DNA from 4 places in the Burkholderia sp. L-4 genome. Region 2 is predicted to be linked to each of the others. Evidence: riboswitches for the same ligand, from Rfam matches in the RefSeq annotation. Region 2 holds a riboswitch; each other region holds the start of a gene.
What was found. Region 2 has a riboswitch for cobalamin ahead of AC1VVG_RS13010 (FecCD family ABC transporter permease). Riboswitches for the same ligand answer to the same signal wherever they lie in the genome.

Region 1 (5,542 bases), on a different contig from region 2:
CCGTGCACGAGCACGTCGAGTTCGAGCGATTCCTGTTCGCGGACGCTGCGTTCGATCTCGGCCTGCATCGCCGTGCGGTAGCCGGCTTCGTCCAGCGCGCCGGCCTTGAACCGGCTGCGCGCGTGGCGGATTTCGGCGGTCTGCGGGAACGAACCGATCGTCGTCGTCGGGAAGGCCGGCAGGTTCAGGCGCGCCGACTGCTTCGACGCACGCTGCGGATACGGGCTCGCGCGGTTGCCGAGCTGCGCATCGATACGCGCGATCGCGGCCTTCACCGCCGGGTTGTTCACACGCGGCGAGCGGCGGCGCGAAGCGATGGCGGCGGCGTTCGCGGCGAGCGCCCCGGCCACCTTGTCGCGGCCCTCGTTCAGCGCGGTCGCGAGCACCTTCAGCTCATCGAGCTTCTGCAGCGCGAACGCGAGCCACGAACGGATTTCCGCATCGAGCTTGTCCTCGCTCGCCAGATCGACCGGCACGTGCAGCAGCGAGCACGACGGCGCGAGCCACAGGCGATCGCCGAGCTGCTTCGCGAGCGGCTCGAGCCAGTCGAGCGTCGCATTCAGGTCCGTCTTCCAGATGTTGCGGCCGTTGATCGCGCCCACCGACAGCACGCGTTCGGCCGGCAGCTCACGAACCAGCGCGTCGATTTCGGCGCGGGCGTTGATCGCGTCGACATGCAGGCCGTCGACCGGCAGCGACGCCGCGAGCGTCAGGTTGTCCTGAAGCTGGCCGAAGTACGTCGCGAGCAGCAGCTTGATACGGCGCGTTTCCAGCACCGCGTAGGCGGTGCGGAAGGCCTGGCGCCATTCGGCATCTAGTTCGGTCACGAGAATCGGCTCGTCGATCTGCACCCATTCGACGCCCTGCGCGGTCAGCGTGTCGAGCAGCGCGCCGTACACGGGCAGCAGCTTCGGCAGCAGCGCGAGGCGATCGGAATCGTCCTTCGCCTTGCCGAGCCACAGGTACGTGACGGGGCCGAGGATCACCGGCTTCGCGTTCACGCCCTGCGCGGTCGCCTCGGCCAGTTGCTGCAGCAGGCGCGACGGATCGAGCGAGAAGTTCGTGTCGGCGTGGAATTCCGGGACGATGTAGTGGTAGTTCGTATCGAACCACTTCGTCATTTCACCGGCCGCGACGCCGCCGCAGCACGCCGCGTGTTCTTCAGCCGATTGCGCCGACCGGCCGCGCGCGACGCGGAAGGCGTTGTCGAGCGCATCACCGTGGAAGTCCTGCACGCGCTTCGGCAGATTGCCGAGCGTGAAGCTCATGTCGAGCACCTGGTCGTAGAACGAGAAATCGCCGATCGGCGCCAGGTCCAGGTCGCGCTGATCGTGCCAGTGGCGCCGGCGCAGCTCGGCGCCGAGCGCCTTCAGCGCGTCGCGCGACGATTCGCCCTTCCAGTAGCGCTCGAGACCGAACTTGAGTTCGCGCTTCGCGCCGATGCGCGGGAAACCGAGATTGTGTGTCGTGACCATGAAGCTGCCGTCCAGAGAAAAATTGAAGATCCGGCAGCCATCATAGGGATTTCAACACATGAAATAAAATGGCATTATTTCATTCATCCATTAAAGTTGTTCATGTATTCATTGCGTGACCCCCATCCATGCTGGAACGATTCCATCTCGTCGTCATTCGTGAAGTCGAGCGCCACGGCTCGCTGACGGCGGCCGCCAATGCGCTGCACCTCACGCAATCGGCGCTCAGCCATACCGTCCGGAAGATCGAGCAGCAGCTCGGCACGCCGATCTGGGACCGCGAAGGCCGCGGCCTGCGGCTCACGCAGGGCGGGCACTACCTGTTGAAACTGGCGAACCGGCTGCTGCCGCAGTTCGAACTCGCCGAGGAGCGGATGAAGCAGTACGCGAAGGGCGAGCGCGGCACGCTGCGCATCGGGATGGAATGCCACCCGTGCTACCAGTGGCTGCTGAAGGTCGTGTCGCCGTACCTGTCGCGCTGGCCCGACGTCGACGTGGACGTGAAGCAGCGCTTCCAGTTCGGCGGCATCGGCGCGCTGTTCGGCCATGACGTCGACGTGCTCGTGACACCCGACCCGTTGAACAAGCCGGGGTTGCGCTTCGATCCCGTGTTCGATTACGAGCAGGTGCTGGTGGTCGCCGACTCGCACCGGTTCGCGAACGCCGACTACGTCACGCCCGAGCAGCTGACCGACGAGATCCTGATCACGTACCCGGTCGAAACCGACCGGCTCGACATCTACAACCAGTTCCTGACGCCGGCCGGCATCGTGCCGAGGCGGCACAAGTCGATCGAGACGACCGACATCATGCTGCAGATGGTGGCGAGCGGGCGCGGCGTGGCCGCGCTGCCGAGATGGCTGGCCGACGAGTACGCCGACCGGATGCCGGTCGTGCCGGTCAAGCTCGGCAAGAAGGGAATCGCGAAGCAGATCTTCCTCGGCATCCGCGAGGCGGATGCATCGATCGACTATCTGGCCGCGTTCGTCGCGCTGGCGCGCGAATCGACGTGGAGCGCGCCGCGCATGCTGCGCTAGGCGCGCTCGTCCGGCATGCGCGTCAGGCGGCGCGCATCGCGATGCGTTCGCTGCGTTCGACCCAGGCGCCGAACAGCAGGCCGATCGTCGTCCACATGATCGCCTGCATCCCGAGCGCGGCGACGCGGAACTTCCACAGCAAGGCAGCCGGGAATGCGGCCGGTACCTCGTCGAACGACGGCAACCCCAGCTGCACGGCCGCGATGATCGCGACGAACACGAGGCCCGCGACGATTGACGCGTTCCATTGACCGAGCTTCGCCAGCAGGTGGCGGCGCACGCCGACCGAGAACACCATCGTCGCGATCGAGATCGCGATCATCAGGAAGAACAGGCCCGTGCGCTGGCCGATCGTATCGGGGTCGCCGACCGCCGGCGGATTGGCCGGGTACTTGATGTTCGGCACGATCACGAGGGCGATGAACGCCCCCAGCGCGAGCCACGCGGCGAGCTGCCGTGCCGGCAGGCGGCCGCCGCGCCCGTACGCATAGGCAAAGACCAGCGAGAACAGTCCGCCGAAAGCCGCGCCATAGGTCACGACGCCCGTCAGCAGGCCGAGGCCGGCCTGGGTGTGGCGGCTGACCAGTTCGACCTCGTGATCGTGATCGTGCCCGGGCTCGTCGCCCTTGGCGGCATCGAGTTTTTCTTCAAGGGAGATCGCCCGACCGACTTGCGGTTCGCCGACGATTTTCGCGAAACCGAATGTGATGAGGCCCGCGGCGATGCCTGCGAGCATCCCGCGCATGAGCAGCTTTCCGACCATCGTGTGCTCCGCGTCAGTGGCAGGGAAAGCCGAGCAGATGGCGGCCGTCGTGGACGAACTCGTGGACATACATGCCCGGCACGAGCGACGTCGCGCCTTGTTCCGCGCCGACGAAATACAGGGCGAGCAACAGGATCAGGCCGACGAATACGGCCCAGGGCAACAGTTCACGGACGGGGATGGGGGCCGGCACGACCGCCGGCTTCAGCACTGCTTCGCTCATGGATGCACCTCAGGGGAATCGCGCCCCGACAAATGATGGATGGGTACGAAGGCAGGTCTGGCTTCCGGGATCGTCGATTCTCCGGTTACAGTGGCGCGACCGCGCCGGAATTGCACCGGCTTCCGCGTTTCGTATCGGGCGAATTGTACGCGCGAACGGGCGCGTATTGAAGTGATCGCGCGGTGACAATCACGTCCCGTTCCGGATCATCCGACCATCGACATGACCCTGCATGCCTCGTTGCGCCTGATCGCACACGCATCGACCCGGGCGATGCGCACCGGCACGTTCCCCGACGACGATCCGCTCGACGCGCGCGGGCTCGCCGAAGCTGCCGCGTGGCGCGGCCGGTGGTCACGCGCCGGCGGATCGCTCGTCGTGCTGTGCAGCCCCGCATGCTGTGCGCGGCAGACCGCCGATGCGCTCGGGCTGCGCGCCGACGTCGACGACGCGCTGCGCGACATCGACTACGGCAACTGGCGCGGCAAGCGCCTGAGCGACCTCGCACGCGATCTGCCGGGCGAACTTGCCGCGTGGATCGGCGATCCGTCCGCCTCGCCGCACGGCGGCGAATCGTTCGCAGCCGCCGCGCATCGGGTCGGCACATGGTTGAACGCGCTGCCGCCCGGTCGCGACGTGATCGCGATCACGCACGCGCCGCTCGTCCGTGCGGCCCTCGCGCATGTGCTGCGGATGGATCCGGCGGCGGCCGCGCGTCTCGACATCGCGCCGCTGTCATGCACGACATTCGCCGCTTCGCCGGACGGCTGGTCATGGGTCGCGCCGGATGACGACCGACGCGATGCCGGTGCGTCAACCACCGTTGCGCCCACTATGTGAGCGATCAGGGCGACGCAGCGCCGAGCATTCGGCCAATCAGCTTACATCCCGTAAGACACGCCGTTCGTGGTCCCGACTGTCATCAAACTGACTGCTGGTCACCGCTAGGATCGGACGCGGTTCCCTCACGAGATGCCGTCATGAATCAACCTGCTTCGTCCGCCCCGAACAACGCCGGCTCCATCGAACGTACCAGGCAGATCGGCTATGCCGTGTTCCTGCTGGTGCTCGTGCTCGGCGCCCTCTATATCGGCACGCACCTGTTCGACGATCTGTCGCCGGTCCGCGAAGGCTCGCTGTTTCCGTACCTGTTGCTCGGCGCGGCATTGCTGATCGCGCTCGGCTTCGAATTCGTCAACGGCTTCCACGACACCGCGAATGCGGTCGCCACCGTGATCTATACGCATTCGCTGACGCCGAACGTCGCGGTGATCTGGTCGGGCATGTGGAACTTCCTCGGCGTGATGGTCTCGAGCGGCGCCGTCGCGTTCGGGATCCTGCAGTTGCTGCCCGTCGAGCTGATCCTGCAGGTCGGCAGCGGCGCGGGCTTCGCGATGGTGTTCGCGCTGCTGATCGCCGCGATCGTGTGGAACCTCGCGACCTGGTATTTCGGGTTGCCCTCGTCGAGCTCGCATACGCTGATCGGGTCGATCATCGGCGTCGGGCTGATGAACCAGCTGATGCACGGGCCGTCCGGCACGAGCGGCGTCGACTGGGGCCAGGCGCTCGGCGTCGGCAAGTCGCTGCTGGTCTCGCCGATCGTCGGCTTCCTGTGCGCGGCGCTGCTGCTGCTCGTGCTGAAAGCGCTCGTGCGGATTCCCGAGCTGTACAAGGAGCCGCCGAAGGATCAGCCGCCGCCGTTCTGGATTCGCTGCCTGCTGATCCTGACCTGCACGGGCGTGTCGTTCGCACACGGGTCGAACGACGGACAGAAAGGGATGGGCCTCATCATGCTGATCCTGATCGGCACGGTGCCGACCGCGTATGCGCTGAACAAGGCCGTCACGCCGGCCGAATCGCAAACCTTCGTGGCGGTCGCGAACCAGGCGGCCGCGACGTTCGGCAAGTACACGAACGGCGTCGCGCCGTCCGCGAACCCGCGCGCCGACGTCGAGCACTACGTTCAGCATCGCGAACTGACGCCCGCCGTGCTGCCGGCCGTGCAGCAACTGTCGACGTCGCTCGCGACCGCGGTCGGCGCGTC
Region 2 (5,542 bases):
GTCGGCCGGCGCGGCGAGCGGCACGTCGCTGCGCCCGTAGCAGATGCCCGGCTCGATATCGACGGCCGGATGACGGATCAGGACGACGTCCATCCGAGCACCACGAGATAGATCGCCAGTTCGCACAGTTGCTGCGCGAAGCCGAGACAGTCGCCCGTATAACCGCCGATCCGCTTCACGAAATAGCGGGCTGCCCATGCGCGCACGAGCACGAGCGCCGCGCAAACGGCAACGCCCATGCGCCAGTCGGGCCAGAACAGCCAGGGCAATCCGAATACCGCCGCGACGCACGCCGCGCGACCGCCCATCCGCTGCGCGACCGGCTTCGCCTTGCCTTCGGGCCGCACGTAGTCGAGCGTCATCAGCAGGCTCACGGCCGCCGCGCGGCTCGCCGCATGCGCGGCGATCATCGTCCATGCGGCGCGCAGCGGCAGCATCGACGCAAGCGCCTGCCATTTCAGGCCGAGCGTGATCACGAGCGCGACCGCGCCGAACGTGCCGATCCGCGAGTCGTGCATGATGCGCAGCACGTCGTCGCGCGTATAACCGCCGCCGAACGCATCGCAACTGTCGGCGAGGCCGTCCTCGTGGAACGCGCCGGTCGCGAGCAGGGTTGCCGCCATCGACAGCCCGACCGCGATCGACGGGGGCAGCACCCGCAGCGCGGCGAGATAGACGAGCGCACCCCACGCGCCGACGCACGCGCCGACGAGCGGGAAATAACGCGCGGCCTGGTCGAGATCGCCGGCCGCGTAGCCGATCGAACGCGGCACCGGCACGCGCGTGAAATAGCCGAGCGCGACGAAGAAGTAGCGCAGTTCGGCCCGCACGCCGCGCACGCGATCAGGCGTCACGATTGTCGACGCCGGCCGACTCGAAGCTCGCCATCTCGCTGAGGAAGGCCGCCGCCGCGCGCACGAGCGGCAGCGCGAGCGCCGCCCCCGTGCCTTCGCCGAGCCGCAGGTCGAGCGCGAGCAGCGGCTTCGCGCCGAAATGCTCGAGCATGCGCCGGTGGCCGGCCTCGTGCGACGTATGCGAGAACACGCAGTAGTCGCGCACGCCGGGCACGATGCGTTCGGCGACGAGCAGCGCGGCCGTCGCGATGAAGCCGTCGACGAGAATCGTCATCCGCTCGCTCGCGGCCGCGAGATACGCGCCCGTCATCATCGCGATCTCGAAACCGCCGAACGTCGCGAGCACGTCGAGCGGCGCGATCGCATGCGAATGCTTGACGAGCGCACGGCCGAGCACCGCGCGCTTGTGCGCGAGCCCCTGGTCGTCGAGGCCCGTGCCGCGTCCGACGCATGCGTCGATCGGCACGTCGAGGAGGCGGCTCATCAGGCACGCGGCCGACGACGTGTTCGCGATCCCCATCTCGCCGAAGCCGATCACGTTCGTGCCGAGCGATGCATGCAGGCGCACGCGCGCCGCGCCGGCGGAGAGCGCCGTCATCGCCTCGTCGCGCGACATCGCCGGCTCCGCCGCGAAGTTGCGCGTGCCGCGCGCGACCGGCAGCGACACCAGCCGGTCCGACAGCGGCAACGGCGACGCGACGCCCGCATCGACGATCTCGAGCGCGCTCTGCGCGACGCCCGAGAACGCGTTGATCGCCGCGCCGCCGGCCAGGAAATTCGCGACCATCTGCGCGGTCACCGCCTGCGGATAAGGGCTGACACCCTCGGCGGCGATCCCGTGATCGCCGGCGAACACGATCGTCACGGGGCGCTGCACGACCGGTCGCTCGGTATGCTGGATCAGGCCGATCTGCAGCGCGAGCGCCTCGAGCTGGCCGAGGCTGCCCGGCGGCTTGGTCTTGTGGTCGATCACATGCTGCAGGCGCGTGCGCAGCGCGTCGTCGAGCGGCGCGATCGCGGGCGGGAAGGGGGTCGAAGTCGTCATCGGGAAGCCGTGTCGTTGGCGCGGCACGCGCCGCGCATCGAAGGAATCGGAAAAGGAAAGGTCATGGTCGCGCAGGCCATGCCGGCAGCAACGCATCGCGGCCGTTCTCGCGGATCAGCACGAGCGGATAGCCGAACGCGTCGCTCGCGCGTTCGGGCGTCAGCACGTCGTGCACGGGGCCGGCCGACGCGCGGCCGCGGCCGTCGAGCAGCAACGCGTGCGTCGCGAAACGCCGCGCGAGATTCAGGTCGTGGCACGAAAACAGCACCGTGCGCGGGCCCCGGTCGAGCCATGCGCCCAGCGCGGTCAGGCAGTCGATCTGGTGATGCAGGTCGAGATGCGCGAGCGGTTCGTCGAGCAGCATCAGCGGCGCATCCTGGCACAGCGTCGCGGCCAGCGCGACCCGCTGCCGCTCGCCGCCCGACAGCGACAATACATCGCGCGACGCGAGTGCGGTCAGATCGAACGTCGCGAGTGCGTCGTACGCGGCCGCGCGATCGCCGTCGCGCTCCCAGCCCCAGCCGCCGAGATACGGATAGCGGTGAAGCAGCACCGTGTCGAGCACCGTCGCGCTGAACGCGTCGTGCAGCTGCTGTGGCATCAGCGCGCGACGCTGCGCGAGGGGCCCGGGCGGCCACGCGACCAGCGGCCGGCCGTCGATCTCGACCTGTCCGCCGGCCGGCGGCTGCAACCCCGCGAGCGTCGCGAGCAGCGTCGTCTTGCCGGCGCCGTTCGGCCCCGCGACGCACCAGATCTCGCCAGGCCGAAACGCCTGCGTGAACCCGTCGAGCAACGTGCGCGCGCCGGCCTTCAGCGTCAGGTCGACGGCCATGCAGCGCAGCTCGCCGCCGCCCGCGTGCAGTGCGGCATCCGTCATCGCATCGGCCTCCTCAACAACATCCACAGGAACACCGGCACGCCGATCAACGCGGTCATCACGCCGACCGGCAACTGCGCGGGCGCGATCGCGGTGCGCGCGAGCAGGTCGGCCGCCATCACGCCGCCGCCGCCCGCGAGCATCGCGGCCGGCAGCAGCATCCGCTGGTCGTTGCCGAACGCGAGCCGCAGCGCATGCGGCACGACGAGGCCGACGAAGCCGATCGTGCCGGCCGTCGTCACCGCGGCAGCGGCCGCCAGCGACGCGACGAGATAGATCCGCACGCGCAGGCGCGCGACGGGCACGCCGAGCGCCTGCGCGGTCGCGTCGCCGCGCAGCAGCACGTTCAGTTGCGGCGCGGCCGGCAGCGCGACGCATGCGGCCAGCAACAGCGCCCCCCATGCGAACCAGGGCGCCGTCACGCCGTTCAGGTCGCCCGTGAGCCAGAAGATGATGCCGCGCAGCCGCGCATCGGGAGCGAGCGACAGCAACAGCGTGACGAGCGCGCCCCACCCGGCCGCGATCACGACGCCGGTGAGCAGCAGGCGCGGCGACGCGTCGCGCGAATCGCCGCGCCACAACGCGCGGCGCGCGAGACCGAGCACGAGCGCGACCGAGACGAGCGAACCGGCGAATGCCGACGCGTCGACGAGCCACCATGCGCCGCCGGCAATCATCGCGACGAGCGCGAAGCCGGCCGCGCCGCCGGACACGCCGAGCACGTACGGTTCCGCAAGCGGGTTGCGCAGCAGCACCTGCAACAGCGCGCCGGCCAGCGCGAGCAGCGCGCCGCACGCGAAGCCGGCGAGCGCGCGCGGCAGACGCAGCGTGCGGACGATCTCGGCGAACAGCGCGTCGCCGCCATGCGGGACGAGCGACGCGAGCGCCTGCCACGGCGACATCGGCACGCTGCCGATCGACAGCGACGCGACGAACAGCAGCGCGACCGCGGCGGCCAGCGCGGCCCAGATCGCGGCGGCGCGCGCGGCGCTCATGCCGTGCACGGCCGCGCGCATGATGCGCGGCGCATCCGCTCGAGGTGGCCGGCCGGACGTGACGGGGACGCCGCGCGGACGATTGGGGTCAGCATCGAAGAACATTCCGTGAAGCGTTGCGCGCCCCGCCTCCCCGCAGGCCGCGCGTCATGAAACCCGTGCGGGCTTCCCGTCTCGGCCGGTATCCGGGCTGGCGGCGGTCCGGCTCGCCTTCCCGCGCGTTTCACGCGCAGTGGCCCGCGCCCGCGTGCGACACCTGCACGCAAAACGCGCCCGAGCCGGCCTGCGTCGACGGACGCGGCCGCTTACCGTTGCGGGGGCAGCGCAGGTTGGCACGCTCCCGGAGCGCACGCCCTGCTTCCCGTTTAACCGCGCGTGCCACGCGCGAGCACCGAGGCGGCGCCAGTTTAGGAGCCGGTCGCGCGAGCGTCAAGGAAGCATCCGGACACGCACGGGAAGCACCGATTCGCGGCAAGAAGCCGGGGTGTTACGACTGGAAACGTTACAGATGTCGGATTGCGCGTTATTCCGCGCTAAAATGCTGGGTCTTTAGAGGACGCAGCAAATGCTCAACGAACTCGAAACCTTATCTCAAAATATTGGCCGTCTGATTTCGCTGAACAAGCGCTATCACGCGGAACGGCTCGCGCTCGAGGAGCAGGTCGCGCAATTGCGCGCGGAAGCGGACACGGTCCGCGCGGAACTCGCGGCACTGCGCGACGAACGCAATGCGCTCGCGGCCGAGCGCGACACGCTGTCGGCAAAGATCGACGACGCCCAGGTGAAACTGAACGCGATTCTCGAAAAGCTACCGCGCTCGAAAAGCGCGGAGCAAGCCGACAACCAGCTCGACCTGCTGGATGCGCAGGCACGCCCGGATGGCGATGACGCGGCCAGCCACGGAGAACATGCATGAGCACCAAGCAGATCGAAGTCTCGATTCTCGGTCAGGCCTATCGGCTCGCCTGTTCGGCCGAGACCGAAGCGGCACTGCTCGAGGCCGTCGCGCGCGTCGACGCCGAAATGTCGAAAATCCGCTCGAACAGTTCGGTACGCGGCACCGATCGCATTGCGGTGATGGCGGCGCTGTCGCTCGCATCGGAATTGCTGCGGCTGCAAACGAGCGTGCGGCACGGTGAAGCATTTCCGGCGGAGGAAATCCGTCGTACAATGCACCAGATGAACGAACAGCTCGGCGCGGTGCTCGCACAGCACGAGACGCAGTAACGTTTCAAACGATGCGTCGATTCCCCTTGATCTCGGCGGTCAACGGTGGTCAAATTGGCGCATCGAATCACAGTTCAGTCAGCTTCCCTGCCTGGTTCGCCAAGGTCATATATTCCTTGAACCAATGCCATGTGCACGGTTGCGGAAATTTGTAGCACGGGCGCGCGCGTCACTCTGTCTGATGTACCCGAAGTGCTGCTAACTGCGACCAATTCTGAACCCCAGGTTCAGGATGCCGGCCTAGCGGCCAAGGCGGGGGCCTATCCAACGGCATCGGGCGAGTCCCGGTGCCGTTTTCTTTTGTAGCAGCCCTTTCTGCGTCGATCACGATCCATGCAATACTGGCTGATGAAGTCCGAACCGGACGAAGCAAGCATCGACGATCTCGCCAACGCTCCGCAGCGCTCGCTGCCGTGGACCGGCGTGCGCAATTATCAGGCGCGCAATTTCATGCGCGACACGATGAAGATCGGCGACGGCGTGCTGTTCTATCACTCGAGCTGCCCCGAGCCGGGCATCGCGGGCCTCGCCGAAGTGTCGTCGA
Region 3 (5,542 bases), on a different contig from region 2:
CGATCTTGCCGAACGGCACGGACTCACGCTGGTGCCGCCCTACGACCATCCGGACGTGATCGCCGGCCAGGGCACGGCCGCCAAGGAACTGTTCGACGAAGTCGGCCCGCTCGACGCGGTGTTCGCGCCGCTCGGCGGCGGAGGGCTGCTGTCGGGCACCGCGCTGTCGACCCGCGCGCTGTCGCCGCACGCGAAGTTGTACGGTGTGGAACCCGAAGCCGGCAACGACGGCCAGCAATCGTTCCGGTCCGGCGCGATCGTGCGGATCGACACGCCGCGCACGATCGCCGACGGCGCGCAGACGCAATACCTCGGCAACCTGACGTTCCCGATCCTCCGCCGCGACGTCGACGACATCCTGACCGCGACCGACGCGGAGCTGATCGACTGCATGCGCTTCTTCGCCACCCGTATGAAGATTGTCGTCGAGCCGACCGGCTGCCTGGCGTTCGCCGCCGTGCGACGGATGAAGGACGCGCTGCAGGGCAAGCGCGTGGGCGTCGTGATCAGCGGCGGCAACGTCGATCTCGAGAACTTCTGCGCACTGGTGTCGACGCCGGCCTAAGCGTCGCGGCGCACATGAACATCCTGTCATCCGTGCGCCATGGCACCTTCACGACGCGTTAAGTTTCGCGCCCTAGACTGATGACGTTGCCCGCAGTCAGTCGTGAAGGAGCCACCATGAACACGCACGCGATCGTCGCCGCCGCCCTGGCGGTCGCCTCCCTTCCGGCGTTCGCCCAACCGGGCGCGACGTCATCCGGTTTCCCCGCCGCATCGCCGCACGACGTCGTCGCGCAGGCGATGCACCGCTCGCCCGGCGCGTTGCCGCACGCCGGCTTCGTGCTCGCGAAGATCGATCAGAACAATACGCCGCCCGATCGGGGCGGCGACCCGGGCGGCCGCGCGCACGCCGGCACGCACATGTAACGGCGCGCGCCGGGCGCCGCTGCCGCGCCCGGCCCCGCCGGCAATCAGAACGCCGGCAGCGACGGGTCGCGTGCGGCGAGGATGTCGTCGGTGCGGGCTGTTCCGCGATCTGCAGCTGTTCGGCTGGCCGATCGTGCAACCGCGGCGACCGACCGGCATGCGGCTCGGCGATCCGCGCCGCGACGACGCTGTGCCGCTGCCCGGGCTGCTCAACGCGCCGGCTGACGTCGACCGGACAACCTACGGTTTCGCGTTCGATACGACGCGGCTCGCATGCCGCTTGCCCCTCCCGATTCATCAGACGAGAAACGCGACACCAACACACAAGCGAAAGGATTCGGAAAGCGCTTGCCGGAGAATGACGTTTTTTCGCACCCTCGCGCGGCGCGGCAATTGACGTGCGGGAGCGCACGCCATTACCCTTGCGCGCTGATGGTTCCCAGCGATGGGATCAAAAGGGAACGCAGGACGGGCAACGACTCGAATCTGCGGCTGCCCCCGCAACTGTGAGCGGCGAATCCGTGCCACTGCGCGCCACTGGGAAACCGGGAAGGTCCGCACGGATGACGACCCGCGAGCCAGGAGACCTGCCATCGACCCGAGGTCCAGCAGCCGCACCGGGCGGGGTGTCCCGATGCGCAAGCGCCGCCGTTGGCGGTCGCCCGTTGCATGGACGACCCGACCTCAGGATCCGTCAGATGTCCTTCGTTCCCGAATCCGCTTCCCTGCCGCAAGCGTCGCGCCGACACGCCGTCGGCATGCGCAACCTGGTCGCCCTTCGCTCGCGACCGCCCTACGCGCCACACGCTTTCTCTCGCTGTCTGATGAACCTTCGTTACCTGCTCGCCACATCCGCCGCCACCGCGCTGCTCACCCCGCTCGCCCACGCCGCCGGCGATACCGCGCTCCAGCCGCCCGCCCAGCCCGCGGAAGGCGCCGATCTGCCGACGATCAGCGTGACCGACACGCGGCACCTGCCCGAATCGTTCGACCGGCGCTATGCGTCGACGCAGGTGCTTACGCGAGAAGATCTCGACCGGCTGTCGTCGACCGACCCGAGCATCACGCAGGCGCTCGCGACGCTGCCGGGCGTGACCGTCTCGCAGAGCGGCGGCCCCGGCTCGTCCGCGTCGGTCAGCATCCGCGGCTCGTCGGCCAGCCAGGTCGCCGTGTTCATCGACGGGATCCGGATCGGCTCGCCGACCACCGGCATCGCGCCGTGGGCCGACCTGCCGGCCGACGCGTTCGAACGCGTGGAAGTGATTTCGGGCCCGGCCGCCGCATCGTTCGGCAGCAACGCGATGGGCGGCGTCGTGCAGCTCTTCACGCGCCGCGCCGCCAACCGGCCGAACCAGACCACCGTGTCGTTCGGCGGCGGATCGAACAAGACGTTCGACACGCAGTTCCGCACGTCGGGCACCCTGCCGTCGACAGGGCCGCTGGCCGCGCTCGGCGGTGTCACCTACTCGCTGGGGCTGCACGACTACAACACGGCCGGCATCGATGCGACGCGGCCCTTCTTCTACGGTCACGAAGCCGGCCGCAATCCGTATCACGCGCAGGATCTCGATGCGCGGCTCGGCTATGCGCGCGACAACTGGTCGATCTCGACGTTCGCGCTGTATCACCGCTCCGACCTGTCCTACGACAACAGCGGCTATGCGAATCGCGAGCTCGATCACCAGCTGACGACCGGCATCGCATTTCATCTCGACATCACGCCCGATACGCAGTTCGACCAGTCGTTCGGTTATGCGAACGACCGCCAGTTCATCTACGCGGACAATCCGGCCCTCGCAACCGACCAGATCAATTCGCAGCGCATCAGCACGTCGACGTCGCTGACCCATCAGGCGCACGGGTTCCGCCTGTTCGGCCTGCCGCTGTCGGGCGAAACGAAGCTCGCCTACGATTTCACGCGCGAACAGGCATTCCTGCCGATCGACGCGCCCGGCGGCATACCGACGCGCAACGACTCGGCGTTTTCGCTGCATCAGTCGGCCACGCTCGGCAGCGTGACGCTGTTCCTCGCGGGGCGTCGCGAGATCATCGCCGGGCAAGGCGTGAACACCGGCAACGCCGCGCTGTCGTGGGCGATCACGCCGGTCTACACCGCGCGCGTGTCGTACGGCAACGCATTCCGCCTGCCGAGTTTCAACGACCTGTACTACCCCGGCTACGGCAATCCGAACCTCAGCCCGGAACGCAGCACGTCGGTCGAGGCCGCGCTCGACGCGAACACGTCGTACGGCACGTTCTCGGCGGCGGTCTACGACACGCACGTCAACAACCTGATCGCGTACAACCCGGCAACGTTCTCGCCGATGAACATCGGCCGTTCGCACATTCGCGGCATCGACCTGTCGTACAAGGGGACGATCGGCCGCTCGACGCCGGTGAGTCTGGCCGTCGGCCTCCTGAATCCGCAGGACGAGACCAACCAGACCTGGCTCAACCGCCGGCCGCGCCAGACGGTCAGCCTCAGCGTCGACCACACGTGGGACGAACTGAAGCTCCACGCGCTGAGCACGGGCGCATCGCTGCTCTACGGCGGCACGACGTTCGACGATCCGGCCAACACGACGTATCTGCCGTCGTACCTGACGGTGAGCCTGCGCGCGTCGTACCGGATCAATTCGCACCTGACGGTGTCGGCGTCGCTGTCGAACCTGTTCGACCGGCAATACATGACCGCGTACGGCTACAACACGCTCGGCCGCACGGCGTTCGGCAAGGTCACCTACACGTTCTGACGACCGGTCGCGCCGGCGCCTGCGTCGCGGGCGCCGGGGCGGATCGGCATGGCCGGCACCGTACGGGAAATTGACTTCGCGGCAAAAACTAATAGAATTAGTTTTTTGACTAATTCACATAGCATTCGTCATGGCGCGTGCCGGCATTACCGTAGACAGACTCGTCGAAGCCGGCGCGCGGCTCGCCGACGAAACCGGCTTCGAGCCGCTCACCGGCGCGGCGCTCGCGCGGCATTTCGGCGTCAAGCTGGCCAGCCTGTATTCCCATGTCCCGAGTTTCGACGATCTCAAGAGCCGGATCGCGCTGTTCGCGCTGCAGGAGCTGGCCGATCGCGCCGCCGATGCGCTGGCCGGCCGCACCGGCAAGGATGCGCTGACCGCGCTCGCGAACGTCTATCGCGACTATGCGCGCGCACACCCCGGTCGCTTTGCGGCTGCGCGCCATCCGGTGAGCCCCGAGCGCGCCGCCGAAAGCGCGGGCGGGCGGCTCGTCAGGATGACCTCGGCCGTGCTGCGCAGCTACGACCTGCCGGAAGCCGAGCAGGCCCATGCGATCCGCCTGCTCGGCGGCTTCTTCATGGGCTACGTGACGCTCGAAGGCGCCGGCGGTTTCTCGCACGGCACACCGGATTCCGACGCATCGTGGTCGCGCAGCCTCGATGCGCTCGACGTGATGCTGCGCCACTGGCCTTCGGCCGCATGACGGGCCTGATGGAATTCAAGCGATGAACGACAAACCCGATGGCGTCGTGCTGCCGAGCCGCGTCGTGCCCTTCCCCACCTCGATCAGCGACGAAGCGCGAGCCGCGTTGCAACGCCTGGTCGGCGACGACGGCGTGCCGCTGAATGCGCTGCACGTGATGCCCGCGCCGGACGATGTCGACGCGTGGATGCGCGTGAAGGCGGCCGCCGACGCGCATTACACAGCCGCGGTCGGGCAACTGGCCGGCCATCTGCGTTCGAGCGTCGAGACGATCCGGGCCGGCGATGTGGACCTCCACGTCGCGACGCCCGAAGCGGCCGCTTCCGACGAATGCGCGTACATCGACCTGCATGGCGGCGCGCTGATCGTCGGCGGCGGCGCCGCATGCCGCGCCGGCGCGCAGATGCATGCCGACCGCCTGGGCGTTCGCTGCTACGGCGTCGATTACCGCATGCCGCCCGAGCATCCGTATCCGGCCGCGCTCGACGATTGCATCGCGGCCTATGCGTTCGTGCTGGCGCGCCACGCGCCGGAAAACATCGTCATCGGCGGCCGCTCGGCCGGCGGCAATCTCGCGGCCGCGATGGTGCTGCGTGCCCGCGACGAAGGCTTGCCGCTACCAGCCGCGCTCGTCCTGCTGTCGCCGGAAGCCGATCTGACCGAATCCGGCGACAGCTTCGAGACCAACCGGCTCGTCGACGTCGTGCTGCCGGCGTCGCTGATGCCGAACAACCTGCTCTACGCCAACGGCGCCGATCTCGCGCATCCGTATCTGTCGCCGCTGTTCGGCGATTTCTCGGCCGGCTTCCCGCCGACGTTCATCCAGAGCGGTACGCGCGACCTGTTCCTGTCGAACGCGGTTCGCCTGCACCGCGCGTTGCGGCGCGCGCAAGTGCCGACCGAACTGCATGTGTTCGAAGGCATGCCGCACGGCGGGTTCATGGGCGCGCCGGAGGATATCGAACTCACCCGGGAGATCGCACGCTTCATGCATGCCCGTTTCCGGGCCTTGAATTGAGCCGGCGATGAACGGAAAACCGCACAAGGACGACATCAGCATCGGCAAGGATCGCTGGATCGAAGTCGGCGATCTGGCGGGCGGCCAGGGGCGCGCGGTCGAAATCGACCCGCATCTGACCGCGGTCATGCCGTTGCT
Region 4 (5,542 bases), 950 kb from region 2:
GACGAACAGCGCGGGGCAGGCCGGCACGCTCAGAACTCCACGCCGCGCTGCGCCTTCACGCCTTGCTCCTTGTACGGGTGCTTGACGAGCCGCATTTCGGTGACGAGATCGGCCGCGTCGATCAGCGCATCGGGCGCGTGCCGCCCCGTGACGACGACGTGCACCGAAGCGGGACGCGCGACGAGCGTCGCGAGCACTTCGTCGAGCGGCAGGTATTCATACTTCAGCACGGTGTTCAGCTCGTCGAGGATCACCATCCGGTAGTCGCCGCTCTCGATCATCCGGCGCGCCTCGTTCCAGCCCTTGCGCGCGGTCGCGATATCGGCGTCGCGGTTCTGCGTGTTCCACGTATAGCCGTCGCCCATCGTCACGAAATCGCATTCCGCGACCGCGCCGAGAAAGTCGCGCTCGGACGTATGCAGCGCGCCCTTGATGAACTGCACGACGCCGAGCCGCATGCCGTGGCCGAGCACGCGCACGGCCATGCCGAACGCAGCCGTGCTCTTGCCCTTGCCGTTGCCGGTATTGACGATCAGCAGGCCCTTTTCCAGGGTGGCGGCGGCCTGCTTCTTCTCGTGGCCGGCGCGGCGGCGTTCGGTCATTCGCTGATGGGATTCGGCATCGGTCTTCATCGGAAATCGTCCTGTCGAAAGCGAAACAAAGGGTTCAGAGCGGGCCGGCGAGGGCAACCGTCACGCCGTCCCGGATGGATTTGGGGCCCAGCAGCCTGCCATGCGGCGCCGCGAGCTGCGCGCAGGGTTCGGCCACGCCCGCCACCCCGAAGCGCGCCAGCGCGGCGTCCGACGGGCCGCTCGCGGCCAGTTCGGGACGGCTCGCCAACTGCGCCGCGTCGAACGCGACGAGCGGCCAGCCGCGGCGCGCGCACAGCATGCGCAGCGCCCGCGCACACGCCTTGTCGGCGAGCGTCGCGACGAGCGCCGGTTCGGCGGCCGGGTAACGCGCCAGCGCCGCCCGGATCGCGGCATCGAGCTGCGCGGCCGTGACGCCCGCGCGAAAACCGATGCCGAGCGCGACGCGCATCATGCGCGGCCGCCGAGCGCCGCACGCACGGCCGGATCGTCGGCAAGCGCCGCGACGCGGCCGATCACGACGATGGCCGGTGAACCGATGCCGGTTGCGCCGACGCGTTCGACGAGCGTGTCGAGCGTCGCGAGGACCTGCCGCTGCTCGGGGCGGGTCGCATGCTCGATCGCCGCGCACGGCGTATCGCCGGGCAGGCCGCCGCCGCGCAGCGCGGCGGTGATCGCGTCGAGCCGGCGAATGCCCATGTAGATCACGATCGTCATGCGCGTGGCCGCCAGCGCGTGCCAGTCGGGCTCGTCGGCGCCCGCGCCGTGGCCCGTGACGAAGATCACGCCCTGTGCGGCGCCGCGCTGCGTGACCGGGATGCCGAGCGCGGCCGGCGCGGCAATGCCTGCGGTGATGCCGTTCACGATCTCGACCGCAAAACCCGCCGCGCCCAGCGCGGCCAGTTCCTCGCCGCCGCGGCCGAACACGAATGGATCGCCGCCCTTGAGCCGCGCGACGCTGCGGCCCGCCCGCAAGTGCGCGACGATCGCTTCCTGCGGCGTCGACGCATGGCCGCCGCGCTTGCCGACGTGCTCGACCTGCGCGTCGGCGCGTGCATGGCGCAGCACGTCGGGATTCACGAGATCGTCGACGAGCAGCACGTCGGCCGCGCCGATCGCACGCACGGCCTTGAGCGTCAGCAGGTCCGCATCGCCGGGGCCGGCGCCGATGAGCCACGCGCGGCTCATCGCACGCGGCACGGCACGCACCGTGTCGAAACAGTGGAAAGGAACAGGCGGGCGGCACATCGGCGGCCGGCGGGCAGGCAGTGCATGACGGATCGGACGAAGCCCGCGCGGACGCGGGCGGAATGCGCACCCCATCCGTCCCCCGCGGATCGGGCGTTCGGCGAGCATCGGGCTCGCCCCTTGCGTCGGCCGGTATCCGGGCTGGCCGCTTGCCAGGCCGCAGCCTTCCCGCCCGGTGAAGGGCAGTGGCATCGCGGGCGGCCTGGGCGCGTGCGCGGGGAGCGCGGCGCGCGGGCGGCGTACCGTTGCGGGGACAGCACAGGCCGGGCGGTCGTCCGCCTCCTGTTTCCCGTTTAACTGCATGCGCGGAATGCGCATGCGAGCACCGAACGCGGCGCATACGATAGCACAGCGGTTCGCCCGCGCGAACCGGCCACGGCCGGCCTCCGGCACGGTGCGCCGGCGGTGCGCAACGCAGTCCGGCGCCCCGTGCCGCCTTGACGCTCCCGGCCCCGCCGCCTACACTCGCACGCGTTTTGGTGCTCGCGCGTGCCGCTCCGGCGCGCGCAGTTAAACGGGAAACAGGGAGCCTGCCTGCACCGCAGTCGAGCCAACCTGTGCTGCCCCCGCAACGGTAAGCGAACGTGTCGCGCGCGAGCGCGATGCAGCGCCGCTTCGCCGCCTGCCGCGTGCAGGCGGACGACCGCCACTGGATGCCGCGCGCATCCGGGAAGGCGAAGCGGCGTGTTCGCCAGCCCGGATACCGGCCTAAACGTTGGGGTTCAGCGCCGCGGGGAGGCGGCGCATCGTCCACGGCCGCAGCAGGCCCGACGCCCGGGGTGTTCCGCTTCCTCCGCCGATCTGCCCCCCGCGCGAACGCGCCGGGCCGAGACGGCGAACGGCAGGCGGCGCGGGCAGGGCCGGCGGCAGCCGTGTTGGCATTCACGATGTCGACCGTTCGCAAGGAAGCACCATGTCCGATTCGTTGTTCCGCCCGTCGCGCGGTTGTTCGCGCGGATCGCGCGGCGGTCTGCCTGCGCGTCGCCCGATGAATGGCCTCGCCGCCGCCAACGCGACGATCCCGTCCTGATTCCCTCTTCGACACCGGACCTACCATGACCCTACGCAAGCTTCCCGTCACGATCGTCACGGGCTTTCTCGGCAGCGGCAAGACGACGCTGATGCGCCACATCCTGCAGCACGCCGCGGGCCGCCGCATCGCGGTGATCGTCAACGAATTCGGCGAGCTCGGCATCGACGGCGAGATCCTCAAGGGCTGCGGCATCGGCTGCGAGGACGCCGACGGCGCGCAGGGCGAAGCGTCGGGCCAGCTGTACGAACTCGCGAACGGCTGCCTGTGCTGCACCGTGCAGGAAGAGTTCTACCCGGTGATGGAGGCGCTCGTCGAACGGCGCGCGGACATCGACCACGTGCTGATCGAGACATCGGGCCTCGCGCTGCCGAAGCCACTCGTGCAGGCGTTCAACTGGCCGACGATCCGCAACAGCTTCACGGTCGACGCGGTCGTGACCGTGGTCGACGGGCCGGCCGCCGCGAGCGGCCAGTTCGCGGAAAACCCGCAGGCCGTCGACGCGCAGCGCCGCGCCGATCCGAATCTCGACCACGAATCGCCGCTGCACGAACTGTTCGCCGATCAGCTGTCGTCGGCCGATCTGGTGATTGTGAACAAGGCCGATCTGGTCGGCGACGCGGAATTCGCCCGGATCGAAACCGCGATCCGCGACGAGATTCCGCCGCAGGTGAAGATCGTGCGCGCGACGCGCGGCGAGCTCGATCTCGCGATGCTGCTCGGCCTCGAATCGGCATCGGAAGAAACGATCCACCTGCGTCACGATCATCACGGCTCGGCCGACGACGGTGATCACGATCACCATCACGACGATTTCGACTCGGTGGTCGTGTCCGGCGACGCCGGCACGCGCGAGGCGACGATCGCCGCGCTGCAGCGCGTGGTCGAAGCGCACACGATCTACCGCGCGAAAGGGTTCGCCGCGCTGCCCGGCGCGCCGATGCGGCTCGTGATCCAGGGCGTCGGCCGCCGCTTCGACAGCTATTTCGACCGACGCTGGCAGGACGGCGAAACGCGCGCGAGCCGCTTCGTGCTGATCGGCGAGGATCTCGACGCGGCCGCGCTGCAACGCGCGTTCGACGCCGCGTGCGCGGCCGAGCCGCAACAGGCGTAACGCACGATGCATCTGCTGCGCACCACGCCGGGCGGCTTCGTCGACGATACGCAGGGCGTCGTCCGGATCGACCAGCAGCCGGCCGACATCGTGATCCTGAGTTCGGCCGACACGACGCTGTCGCTGCTCGCGAGCGTCGTGCCGCGGTTGCCGGCCGGGTTCCCGAGCGTGCGGCTCGCGAACGTCACGTTCCTGCGGCAGCCGGCGTCCGTCGATTTCTACGTCGACGACGTGCTGCGTCATGCGAAAACGGTCGTGATCGATCATCTCGGCGGCGAAGCGTACTGGCCGTACGGGATCGAGCAGGCCGTGTCGCTCGCGTCGAAGCGCGGGCAGCAGCTCGCGATGTTCTCGGGCGACCTGCAGGAAGATCCGAACCTCGTCGCGAAGAGCACCGTCACGCCGGCGCTGTGCCGGCTGTGGTGGCGCTATCTGCGCGAGGGCGGCGTGCACAATGCCGACGCGCTGCTGCGCAGCATCGCGTTCCATACGCTCGGTTTCGGCGCCGAACCCGAGCCGCCGCGCCCGCTGCCGGCCGCCGCGCTGTATCACCCGGCGCGCGACCGCGCGAGCGTCGACGACTGGCGGCCGCGCTGGACGCCCGGCGCGCCCGTCGTCGCGATCTTGTTTTATCGCGCGCACTGGCAGGCCGCGAACACGGCCGTGTTCGACGCGCTGGCCGACGCACTGATCGCCGAGGGGCTGAATCCGTTGCCGATCGCGGTGACGTCGCTGAAGGATGCGGTGAGCCGCGAAGTCATCACGCAACTTTGCGACACGCACGGCGTCGCGCTCGTATTGAACACGACCGCGTTCGCGGCCGGCGCGATCGACAGCCCCGAACACGACGTGCTCGCCGGCGACGCACCGGTGCTGCAGGTGATCCTGTCCGGCGGCAACCGCGACGCGTGGGTGGCCGACAACCAGGGCCTGCATGCGCGCGACATCGCGATGCATATCGCGCTGCCCGAAGTCGACGGGCGCATCGTCACGCGTGCGGTGAGCTTCAAGGGGCTCGCGTATCGCTGCCCGCATACCGAGGTCGACGTCGTGCGCTATCAGCCGGACGCCGAGCGGATCGCGTTCGTCGCGGCGCTCGCGCGCGGCTGGTGCCGGCTGCACACGCTCGACAACGCCGACAAGCGCATTGCGCTGATTCTCGCGAACTACCCGCAAAGCGAAGGGCGGATCGGCAACGGCGTGGGGCTCGACACGCCGGCATCCGCGCTGCGCGTGCTCGCGGCGCTGCGCGACGCGGGCTACACGCTGGCCGACCTGCCGCCCGATGGAGACGCGCTGATCGCGCGCCTCACCGAAGGCGTGACCAACGACGCGGCCGTGCATGCATTGCGACCCGCGTTCCAGAGCTTCCCGCTGGCCGACTACATCGCGCGCTTCGCGCGGCTGCCGGCCGCCGTGCGCGACGCGCTGAACCAGCGCTGGGGGCCGCCCGAAGCCGATCCGACGCTGCGCCATGGACGTTTCACGATCGCCGGCTGGCGCGCCGGCAACGTGTTCGTCGGCATCCAGCCGTCGCGTTCGCGCGGCGAGAACGACTAC

Region 1: linked by a shared signal. The riboswitch ahead of AC1VVG_RS18395 (CbtB domain-containing protein) and the one ahead of AC1VVG_RS13010 (FecCD family ABC transporter permease) in region 2 are both predicted to bind cobalamin.
Region 3: linked by a shared signal. The riboswitch ahead of AC1VVG_RS27550 (TonB-dependent receptor domain-containing protein) and the one ahead of AC1VVG_RS13010 (FecCD family ABC transporter permease) in region 2 are both predicted to bind cobalamin.
Region 4: linked by a shared signal. The riboswitch ahead of cobA (uroporphyrinogen-III C-methyltransferase) and the one ahead of AC1VVG_RS13010 (FecCD family ABC transporter permease) in region 2 are both predicted to bind cobalamin.

What each region holds. Positions count from the first base shown of each region.
Region 1 is NZ_JBXEOX010000002.1:368,051-373,592, forward strand. Features, by position in the region: gene metE (5-methyltetrahydropteroyltriglutamate--homocysteine S-methyltransferase) at 1-1,475, opposite strand, end outside; gene AC1VVG_RS18385 (LysR family transcriptional regulator) at 1,604-2,512, shown strand; gene AC1VVG_RS18390 (CbtA family protein) at 2,535-3,275, opposite strand; gene AC1VVG_RS18395 (CbtB domain-containing protein) at 3,289-3,498, opposite strand; cobalamin riboswitch at 3,532-3,670, opposite strand; gene AC1VVG_RS18400 (histidine phosphatase family protein) at 3,721-4,338, shown strand; gene AC1VVG_RS18405 (inorganic phosphate transporter) at 4,479-5,542, shown strand, end outside.
Region 2 is NZ_JBXEOX010000001.1:2,790,899-2,796,440, forward strand. Features, by position in the region: gene cobC (alpha-ribazole phosphatase) at 1-93, opposite strand, end outside; gene AC1VVG_RS12995 (adenosylcobinamide-GDP ribazoletransferase) at 78-854, opposite strand; gene cobT (nicotinate-nucleotide--dimethylbenzimidazole phosphoribosyltransferase) at 844-1,899, opposite strand; gene AC1VVG_RS13005 (ABC transporter ATP-binding protein) at 1,961-2,776, opposite strand; gene AC1VVG_RS13010 (FecCD family ABC transporter permease) at 2,773-3,771, opposite strand; cobalamin riboswitch at 3,931-4,182, opposite strand; gene AC1VVG_RS13015 (ATPase) at 4,337-4,687, shown strand; gene AC1VVG_RS13020 (cell division protein ZapA) at 4,684-4,998, shown strand; RNA gene ssrS (6S RNA) at 5,080-5,261, shown strand; gene AC1VVG_RS13030 (EVE domain-containing protein) at 5,332-5,542, shown strand, end outside.
Region 3 is NZ_JBXEOX010000002.1:2,362,080-2,367,621, forward strand. Features, by position in the region: gene AC1VVG_RS27540 (threo-3-hydroxy-L-aspartate ammonia-lyase) at 1-565, shown strand, start outside; gene AC1VVG_RS27545 (hypothetical protein) at 682-930, shown strand; cobalamin riboswitch at 1,347-1,539, shown strand; gene AC1VVG_RS27550 (TonB-dependent receptor domain-containing protein) at 1,755-3,683, shown strand; gene AC1VVG_RS27555 (TetR/AcrR family transcriptional regulator) at 3,814-4,386, shown strand; gene AC1VVG_RS27560 (alpha/beta hydrolase) at 4,409-5,404, shown strand; gene AC1VVG_RS27565 (DUF6331 family protein) at 5,412-5,542, shown strand, end outside.
Region 4 is NZ_JBXEOX010000001.1:1,836,230-1,841,771, forward strand. Features, by position in the region: gene AC1VVG_RS08520 (cobyrinic acid a,c-diamide synthase CobB) at 1-27, opposite strand, end outside; gene cobO (cob(I)yrinic acid a,c-diamide adenosyltransferase) at 30-632, opposite strand; gene AC1VVG_RS08530 (cobalamin biosynthesis protein) at 667-1,044, opposite strand; gene cobA (uroporphyrinogen-III C-methyltransferase) at 1,041-1,838, opposite strand; cobalamin riboswitch at 1,949-2,184, opposite strand; cobalamin riboswitch at 2,299-2,564, shown strand; gene cobW (cobalamin biosynthesis protein CobW) at 2,894-3,982, shown strand; gene cobN (cobaltochelatase subunit CobN) at 3,989-5,542, shown strand, end outside.